3 regions of the Paenibacillus sp. FSL M8-0334 genome follow, and region 1 is predicted to be linked to each of the others. Evidence: riboswitches for the same ligand, from Rfam matches in the RefSeq annotation. Region 1 holds a riboswitch; each other region holds the start of a gene.
The links. Region 1 has a riboswitch for cyclic di-AMP ahead of ehuB (ectoine/hydroxyectoine ABC transporter substrate-binding protein EhuB). Riboswitches for the same ligand answer to the same signal wherever they lie in the genome.
Positions count from the first base shown of each region.

Region 2: it holds a riboswitch for cyclic di-AMP, as region 1 does, so the genes downstream of both, MKX64_RS09735 (C40 family peptidase) here and ehuB (ectoine/hydroxyectoine ABC transporter substrate-binding protein EhuB) in region 1, are expected to answer to the same signal.
Region 3: it holds a riboswitch for cyclic di-AMP, as region 1 does, so the genes downstream of both, MKX64_RS14595 (TrkH family potassium uptake protein) here and ehuB (ectoine/hydroxyectoine ABC transporter substrate-binding protein EhuB) in region 1, are expected to answer to the same signal.

Region 1 is NZ_JBBOCH010000001.1:3,004,675-3,007,947, forward strand. Features, by position in the region: gene cls (cardiolipin synthase) at 1-137, opposite strand, end outside; gene MKX64_RS13210 (AI-2E family transporter) at 357-1,436, shown strand; cyclic di-AMP (ydaO/yuaA leader) riboswitch at 1,563-1,709, shown strand; gene ehuB (ectoine/hydroxyectoine ABC transporter substrate-binding protein EhuB) at 2,082-2,936, shown strand; gene ehuC (ectoine/hydroxyectoine ABC transporter permease subunit EhuC) at 2,938-3,273, shown strand, end outside.
Region 2 is NZ_JBBOCH010000001.1:2,233,311-2,236,583, forward strand. Features, by position in the region: gene MKX64_RS09725 (M1 family metallopeptidase) at 1-161, shown strand, start outside; gene MKX64_RS09730 (hypothetical protein) at 173-1,000, shown strand; cyclic di-AMP (ydaO/yuaA leader) riboswitch at 1,270-1,408, shown strand; gene MKX64_RS09735 (C40 family peptidase) at 1,413-1,886, shown strand; gene MKX64_RS09740 (GNAT family N-acetyltransferase) at 2,221-2,760, shown strand; gene MKX64_RS09745 (c-type cytochrome) at 2,919-3,273, shown strand, end outside.
Region 3 is NZ_JBBOCH010000002.1:118,922-122,194, forward strand. Features, by position in the region: gene MKX64_RS14590 (CPBP family intramembrane glutamic endopeptidase) at 1-1,246, opposite strand, end outside; cyclic di-AMP (ydaO/yuaA leader) riboswitch at 1,560-1,718, shown strand; gene MKX64_RS14595 (TrkH family potassium uptake protein) at 1,788-3,128, shown strand; gene MKX64_RS14600 (potassium channel family protein) at 3,146-3,273, shown strand, end outside.

The DNA.
Region 1 (3,273 bases):
AGTACCGGAATGAAGAATAGAACGAGCAGCCAGGCCCATGTCGAGCCGACATCCCGCCTCTCCTGAAACACAACGATCACGGCCAATGCGATATTAAGGACGAAGATGAAGCTAATGATGATGGACGTAACATCCATGAAAAAAGTTCCCCCTACCTTTCAGCCTTGTCCGGATAACGCTTCATATTATACTGGAGCTGTTACAAGAAGTATATATCCGGCACCCAAATGGGCCGTGAGATTGAGCGTCAATTGAGGCGGCAAGAAGGATGTGTATCCCGCTTCTTCGCTGCCGTTTGAAAAGCCGGTCTTCTGCATGATACGATAATTGAAACATAAGGAGATGGGGAGTCGCTATTGCTGAAGATGAACAAGTTTTTCAAGTTCTGTTTTGCCGTTATTCTCATTCTGATTATCATTTACCTTTGCTCGTTAGTCAGCTTCATATTCAACCCTCTATTATCCTTTATTTCGGTGATCATCGTTCCGCTGATGCTGAGCGGTTTTTTCTATTATCTGCTGAGACCGCTGGTGGCTCTAATGGAGAGGAAGAAGATGAACCGGACGCTGGCGATTCTGCTGCTTTACGTTGTGTTTGGGGGGATCCTGGTCGGCTTTCTCATCGGGGTCTGGCCCTCTCTTAAAGCGCAGATCATTGCCCTGGTGGACAATGCGCCGGCGATTTTCGCGGCCTTGAACAAGAAGATGCTGGAGCTGGAGCAAAGCGGCTTCCTGGAAGGTGTGTTTCCGGAAGGCTTCAATCCGTTAACGACGCTGACAGAATATTTGAACCGAGGCTTTACGTTCCTGACGGAATATGTCGTGAATTTGGTGGGAATTATATCGGAATTTGCGATCATTATGTTCATCTTCCCGATCCTGCTGTACTACATGCTGAAGGAGGGCGGCAAATTCGGCGAGCTGATCGTCCGCTTTCTGCCGAACCGTTTCAAGGAAGTCGGCACGTCGGTGCTTGGTGAAATCGACAGTGCGCTCAAAGGCTTCATCGTAGGTAGGGTGATTGTCAATTTTGCACTGGGAATCTTGATGTATGTGGGCTTCATCATTATTGGGCTTCCGTATGCGCTGCTGCTGACGGTCGTTGCGGTCATTGCGAACTTCATCCCGTTTATCGGGGCCATCGTGTCCTCAATCCCGATCATTATCATTGGTTTGATCCAGTCGCCATCCACCGCGATCTGGTCGCTTGTCATAATTTTGGCGGCTCAGCAGATCCAAGACAATCTGATCGGCCCGTATATTTTTGGCAAGCAGCTGGACATTCATCCAATCACCATCATTGTGCTTGTCCTGGTCGGACAGGACCTGGCTGGCATTATCGGAGTCTTGCTGGTCGTTCCGGTTTACATGATTCTCAAAATTCTGATCAGCCGGATTTACGAGCTGTTCTTCAAGGAGAGATGGGAGCAGTTATAGGGGGGATGAACACCCCGTAAATGAATTCTTTAAATTTGCGGAATGCCTTGTGTGATGCGGTTTTCAGCCGATCCTTCACCGCTTAAAGGGCTGGATCGGTTTGACATTTCCTAGCATTCCCTGTATTATGAACACACGCTTAGTTTCCGGTTGCTTAAGTCCGGAAAGCGGGGGAACCAGTTTTTTTAGGGGCGAGTCACTTGATTGTCAAGTGTAGGGTACCATCTTACCCGAGTCCGTCAGCTAACCTCGTCAGCAGTGGATGGGTCTTATTACATAATTGAGATTGATACCAAGGCCCTTAATTCTATGGAACAGGGGCCTTTTCTCTTTTCATTGACCCCATGCTGGCGGAGCTATGTTCGGATCCCCCTGCAAGAGGTCTTTTTTCGTTGGTTAAGAAGAGGAGGTGGCAATCAACCGGGCGTAGAGTAAGCGCCAAGCAAGTCCATATGCATATCCACAGGCGGTACAAGTGACGTGGAGTATAAGGAAAAGTCGATTATTAACGCTGGATAATGGGAGCGTTGAAACGGATTTTGACCCTATGAAAACCTAGTTGAAATATGAGTTTACTAGGTTTATTTATTCATGCCTAAAACAGGCATTCACAGATTTCAAGAAAGGTTGTGGGAAGGTTTGAAATTGCAAAAAGTGGCTCTGTTGTTGCTTAGTTTGGTGCTGGTTAGCGTGCTTGCAGCATGCGGGGATCAAGGCAGCACGCTGGAGAAGGCGATCGAGAGAGGGTATGTTACGGTCGGCTTCGCGAACGAGAAGCCTTACGCCTATCAGACGGCCGATGGCGAGCTGACAGGGGAGGCGGTCGAGATCGCCCGCGTCATTCTCGAGCGGCTTGGCGTTGGGGAAATGCGGGGGGAGCTTACCGAATTCGGCTCGCTGATCGCCGGGCTGCAGGCGAACCGCTTTGACATGATCACGGCCGGGATGTTCATCACGCCCGACCGCTGCTCGGCTGTCCTGTTCGCTGATCCGGAGTACAGCATCGGCGAAGCGCTGGCCGTGAAGCAGGGGAACCCGCTGAACCTTGGCAGCTACGAGGATATCGCTGCGAACGAGGAAGCGAGGGTTGCCGTCATGACCGGTGCTGTGGAGATCGGCTACATGGAGAAATCGGGGATTCCATCCGAGCGCATCATCCAGGTTCCGGACCAGGCGTCCGCGATCAGCGCACTGCAGGCCGACCGGGTTCAAGCGATTACGATGACGGGTCCATCGCTGCAGGCGATGCTGGATTCGGCTAGTGATGATCAGATTGAGCGAGTGGCGGATTTCGAGCAGCCGGTCATCGACGGGGAGAGCGTACGCGGATACGGTGCCACGGCATTCCGTCAGGCCGACACGGAATTCCAACAGGCTTACAATGCGGAGCTGCAGAAGATGAAGGAGTCTGGCGAGCTGCTGGAGATTTTGCAGGAATTCGGATTTACCGAGGATGAGCTTCCTGGCGATATGACGGCAGTCGCAGCGTGCGGGGAATAAGATGCCATCGTCTTGGATTGAATTTTTGCCTACCCTGCTGAAGGGCGCGGAGATCACCGTCATCGTGGCGCTGCTATCCGCGGTGCTAGCCATTGTCGCAGCCTTTATTGCCGGTCTGGGGCGCCTGTCCAAACTGTGGATCGTGCGGACGGTGATGGCGGTGTACGTGGAAGTATTCCGGGGAACGTCGCTGCTGGTGCAGCTGTTCTGGCTGTACTTTGCATTGCCGTTTATCGGGATCGAGCTGCCGAAGATGGCAGCGGCCGTGCTGGCGATCGGACTCAACTTCGGCGCTTACGGCTCCGAGATTGTCCGCAGTGCGATTCTTGCGGTGCCG
Region 2 (3,273 bases), 770 kb from region 1:
CGCTATCCTGGGCGATGGTGGATCCGAAATATACGATCGTGCTGGAGAACAACCATATCAACAACTATATGCGGACGGGAATGGATCCGAAGACGGTCACACGCTGGAACCTTAGCGTAACCAAGCTCCTGGAGACGCTGTTCGGCAGCCTGTCATGGTGAGGGGGGAAAACATGAAAAGCTATGCAAGCCAGGGTTGGGCCAGTGTAAAAGATCAGTTGTATGTCATCATTCTGCTGTTCCTGTACCGCCTGTTATGGGGCTATTGTCTTTATCGACTGGTCAAATCCGCCGTGGTCCCGCTCCTGATGCGATATCCAGATCCGGCTCCGAACGAGCTGAGCCGGCTCCTGTTCTTCTATGAAGGGGAGATGAGCCTGTCGCTTAGCTCCACCGTCCATACCTACGGATGGCTGCTGATCGGCCTGCTGCTGATTCGTATGCTGCTGACGCCGCTCATTCAGGCCGGTATATTCTACAACCTCCATCAGGAGGCCAAGGGGGAACGAGGGCTGTTCTTTTTCATCGGCATCCGCAAATGGTGGAGAACGGTCTCCGTATTCTATGTGGCCGAGCTTGTGCTTACCTTCGCCCCTGCATACTGGCTTGTGCCCAAAATGCTGCCTCTGTTGATTAACTCGATCCAGGAGCCAGCACTCTTGCTGCGTGTGCTGCCCTTTGCGGCCGGCTGGCTGCTGTACGCCTACCTCATGAAGCTGCTCCTGTTGTACATGCAGTTCGGACGGACGGGCAGCGTCAGCATGACCGCCTCAATTGTGGCCTGTCTCAAGCGGCTCGGCACGGCAAGCCTGCTCTCGATCACGATCGGCGGATCAGCGCTGCTGGTTGTGCTGCTTCTCAGCGCCGTCTCCTTCTACTGGGCAGGGCTGCTTGCTCTTATAATTCAGCAGGCTTCCTACTTCCTGCACGGCCTGTTCCGCATCTGGTCGATCTCCGCCCAATATCATCTATGGAAATCGGGTACCGCTGACCATACATGAACCGTGTTATATGCCTTCGATGGCTGTCCATATACCGCTGCCGCTTCCAAATTAATTACAATTTTTTAACTGCAAATCAACAAATCCCTATTCCAGCTGTCTGGAAATAGGGATTTTTGTTTAAAAAAATAGTTTCCTCGTTTGCCAAATTGATAATACTCTGCTAAAATAACGAATATGTTAGTAACAACTTTGTCATCTTTGTTGTAACTTTTGTCATCAAGTCATCTTGTCGCAGCGTCGTGTAGGCAGAGTGAAACTTAAATTAACATGTTATCGAGCCGAATTCCCGCATTTACGGGAAGCGGGGGATCCGTTTTGGGTGAATTGATCTCGCTAGAGAGGGATCATAGGGTGACCTTCAACCGAACCCTTAAGCTAACCTCGCAGGCTGTGGAAGGAGCTTTTTATTTTGAAGAAGAAACTCGCGGCCGTATCCATCGGCCTTGTCCTTGCATTAAGCTTTGGAACAGGAAGCGCTTTTGCCGATTCCAAACTCAACAATGCCATTAAGCCCGTCATTGGTGTATCTTACAAATCAGGCGGAACGACAACCCAAGGGTTTGATTGCTCCGGTTTCACCACTTATATTTTCAAGAAGCTTGGAATTACCCTTCCTCGCACATCCGCAGCACAGTACAAAGTCGGAACTGCGGTATCGAAGAGCGACCTGAAGCCTGGTGATCTTGTATTCTTCAACACATCCGGCAGAGGTGTATCTCATGTCGGCATTTATGTCGGTGACGGCAAGTTTGCTCATTCTTCTTCGTCGCGCGGTGTCATTGTCAGTCCGCTGAGCCAAGATTACTATGCTAAGCGTTATGTAGGCGCCAAACGCGTCATGAGCCAAAGCACTTATAAAGCAGTAGCTGCTAACTACAACTAATAAGCAATCATATCGAATCATATAAGCCGCTGGACCGGGGATTGTAGCAGATCATCCATCCGCCGGCTTTTTTCTTGTTCTGTATATATGTATAACGTTTAAGATCGTCAAAAAGTTCCAATCGCGGCATTTTATTTTTCGATTTTTTTCGGAAGTAAGTTCCAGAAGTAAGTTGCGGGAGCAAGCGCTCCGCTTCCTACCTACCATTCCTATACCCGTTTTCAAATATAAAGAAACAGCCGTATGAACAGGCCTTCACCGGTTTATGCTAGTAATCAGATATCACATGGTTTGATCAGAGCAGCAAATGAAAAGCAAAGGAGCAGCACATTGTATGCAGGAGCCATCCATAACCTTTCATACCGTCACGATGACCGAGGAACACGCCGCCGAGATTACTTCCTGGTCTTACCCTCCCCCTTACAACATTTATGGCTGGCTGCCGTGGGAGCAGATGCAGATGCTCGGCATTGAGTTCGGCGATCCGGACATCCGTAAGCAGCAATATGTATCTGTGCTGGATCACCAGCAGCGTCTGTGGGGATTCGGGCAGCTGTTTCCGATGCATGAGGTCACCCGGCTCGGGCTTGGCATGCGGCCTGATTGGTGCGGCCAGGGAATGGGTAAAGCCTTTGTAAAAGCGATTGTGGATGAAGCGATCCGCAGACGGCCTGCCGATGAAATCGATCTGGAGGTGCTCGCTTGGAATGAACGCGCGATTCGGGCTTACGAGAAATCCGGCTTCCGGATGACGGATACGTATGAGCGGCTGACCCCGGAGGGCATGGCGCTGTTCCACTGCATGGTGTACACCCCCGCTCCAAGTGCCGGGGCAACCGATTCGGACGCCGCAGGACCGGATCAAACGATGTGAGGGTTGGCAAGTACAAATGGCACAATTTTGTGTACTTTATGTTAAGTCGGCCTTGAACGTTGCTTTTTTTGTCACAACTGGCTATGATGTCATAGGATGTTCGTTTATAATGGAAGTAAGTGCAAAAGTGCAGTATACATAGAAGGGACGATATAACGATGCAAAAATGGATTATGAGCGGATTGTTCTTCTTTGCATGCGCCTTGGCTGTTGTGCTAATGTTTACGCTTCCAGGAAGAGAAGCTGAAATTGCAGAAGAGAAGCCTACCATGCCTGAAGTAACGCTGGATGCGGCGGCTGCAGAAGCCACGCTGAGAGCCAGCTGTATTGCCTGTCATGGTGATCAGCTCCAAGGCGGAATGGGGCCAGCCCTTGACCAAATCGGCGCAGAGATGGATGTTAATTCCATTTACAACATTATCGCTAAAGGCCGCAGACAAATGCCTGCATTCGAAAATCAGCTGCAAGCTGAAGAAATCGCCAATATCGCGCTGTATCTTTCTGAGCAAAAAT
Region 3 (3,273 bases), on a different contig from region 1:
GATACAGCATGTTGTATGGCGATTGCTCCGAATCCGTCGTTGCCCAGGTATTCAGCGTAAGGCTCAGTATGATGAAGATGATCGACTGAATGCCAAGCAAGATGAATGCCCACAGATAGCCGAGCTTCATGCTGTCGAGCACATACGGCCCATAACCCGGTTCCTTCGCCCGCGGCCACACATTGAGCCCGTCCTCCTTGCGCCACAGCCCGTCTCCGCCCACCAGCGAGAAGTACAGAAGGGCCGAGAAGATGAGGGAATATATTACATAAAAGATCATCATGAATGCAATTCCGAAACTGGACATCCCCTGGGCTTTGAACACTGGCATCAAATTGTAGGTGTTCAGCATCTGGATGACAAACAGCAGCAGCGCCAGAAACACTCCGCGTTTAAAAGAAGTGTGGGCACGTGTTTTCACGCTGTATACAATCGCGAGAATTCCGAGCACGAGGGTGAACAAACCGTACCCGATCAGCGTAAGCATAAGCGCGTTTTGCGTCTGCTTCTCCACATAGGCGGTATGCTGCTCCGGAACATCGAAGGCCTGCTGATACGAGCGCAGCTGGCGGTCTTCGAACGTGAACTCCAATTTCAGCTGAGCATCCAGAACGGATTTTGACGGATCGGCATATTCCAGCTTGGGCTCGCCCTCCTGCGTAAGCAGCTCCAGGCTGGCTGGATCATAGCCGGACCTTTGGAGCCAGGGCTCTGCCAGTGCCTGTTTCTCGGACAAGGTCATGTTGCCTTCGGCTAGCAGCAGCATTTCCCGCCGTACCGCGCCGGTATTCAGCTCAATCCGGTCATAGCTCGAGTGCGCGGCATCAAGGGTATAGCTGATAACCGCCGCGGTCTGCATATGTACATCCACCAGCAGCGCGTCCAGGCCCGGAAGCGTGAAGCGAACACGGAATACGTCATAGGGATATTGTTGCTCATAGGTTTTATTGTACTCGTCGAGCTTCTTCTCTTTGGTCAAATATCCATACAACGCAGAATTCGACTGATAAGTCACCAGCGTTTCTGTCGCTTCTTCTACAGGGAAGCCTAACTGGTCCTTGGCAAATTTCGAGGCAGCCAGTGAGGCTTCCTCCTTGGTGATCACAACAGACGTCTGAAGCTCCGGATCGGCGGCGGTGGGCAGCACGATCTGCAGAAGCAGAAACAAGACGAGGCCGACGATGGCTGGAATCATTAATGTTCTGAAATTAGCTTTGAGTTTCAGCGGTTCTTGAATTCGATTCATGAAATTCCTCCTCGAGATGGATAACTGCTGCAAATTAGATACCTATCGTCAGTATGAAAGTATCGGATGTGGAAGAGTTCAAACAACTATAAGTCAATATAACATAGATATGTGCCCTTCACGGAGCTTATCCCTCTGTCATTTTTTTAAATAATCGATGAAAACGAATGAAAGCTTACGAAAATGCAAGAGAAGCAGGTACTCGTATTCTTGAATATGCCCAAATCGGACGTTTTTAAAGATATTTTGCAGCAAAAACAGCATTGGGTTCGTGAGGCGATTGCGTTATAATCACATCATGCTTTCAGCAAAGAAAATAAGACAGCCGAATTTCGACCAGAAAATGGGGGAACCATGTAATTGGGGTGAATTTCCTAAGTCATTCATGATTCATCATGAATGAGGAGGAATAGGGCAACCTGTGAAAGCCCGAACCCGTCAGCTAACCTCGTAGGCTGCAGCACAGGAACCAGAACCGAAAGGGGCATTGGATTTCCAGTGTCTTTTTTTCTTTGACTTTTATCAACAGAAGGTGAACAAGTTGAACCCGAAATTATTTTGGCTCAAGTTGTCCCCGCCGCAAATCCTGACGCTTGGCTTCGCAGCGCTCATCGGGATCGGGACAATGCTGCTGATGTTGCCGGTGGCAACAGCCGGCAGGGAGCCGCTTGGAGCGATTGACGCCTTGTTTACCGCGACATCGGCTGTATGTCTGACAGGGCTAGTCGTCGTTGATACGGCGACAACCTACAGCACCTTTGGCGAGCTTGTGATCATGCTGCTCATCCAGATTAGCGGATTAGGCTTTATGACGATGGCAACGCTGTTCGCGCTGATGTTCAAGCGGCGCATCTCGTTCAAGGACCGGCTGGTGCTGCAGGAGGCCATGAACCAGACATCAGTGGAAGGGATTGTACGGCTGATCCGGAGGGTAATTATTTATACATTTGTTATTGAAGCCGTATGTGCCACGTTGTTCTCGATACGCTGGGCGTTTGACATGCCGGCCGGGCAGGCCGTTTATTTCGGGATTTTTCATGCCATATCGCTGTTTAATAACGCGGGCTTTGATCTGTTTGGACAATTTCACAGCTTTACGGGGTACGTGAGTGACCCGCTGATCAACATCGTTTCCATATTTTTAATCGTTTCCGGGGGACTTGGATTTGTGGTATTGTCGGATCTGATTGATTTTCGCCAGAAACGGAAGCTGTCCCTGCATTCGAAGGTCGTTCTGTCCATGAGCGGAGCGCTCATATTGGTCGGAGCCGTTGTCATTATGGTGTTCGAGTTCACGAATCCGAGAACGCTCGGTACCCTGGATGGCGGCGGCAAAACGCTGGCGGCCCTGCTCCAGTCGGTCACGCCCCGAACGGCCGGAGTGAACACGATTGACATTACAGGAATGAGGCAGGCGACACAATTTTTCATCGTCATTCTGATGTTTATCGGCGCCTCTCCGGGATCGACCGGGGGCGGGATCAAAACGACGACTTTTACGGTGATGATCGGGGCGGTGGTCGCCATGATGCGCGGACGTCAGGACATTGTGCTGTTCCACTACCGGCTGGCTCAGGAGCGGATTCTGAAGGCATTGACGATTGCCTTGCTCGCGGTGCTGCTTGTGCTGACCGTTGCGATGATTTTATCTACTACGGAGGATGGACATTTTCTGGAGATCTTGTTTGAGGCGACATCGGCCTTCGGCACCGTTGGGCTGTCGATGGGACTGACACCTCATTTGACGGCCTTCGGCAAGGTGCTGATCTGTTTCACGATGTTTGCGGGACGGCTTGGACTGCTGACGCTCGTGTATGCACTGGGTCCGAATAAAAACAAAGAATTGTACCGTTATCCGGAAGGCAAAATGATTATTGGGTAAGGAGCATGACGGGAAACATGAAACCAAAACAGTTTGTAGTGATCGGTCTAGGGCGGTTCGGATCGAGCCTCGCCATTGAACTGATGGAGCAGGGGTATGAAGTTCTGGGCATCGACCGGGACGAAGAGGTTGTGGAGGATATGAG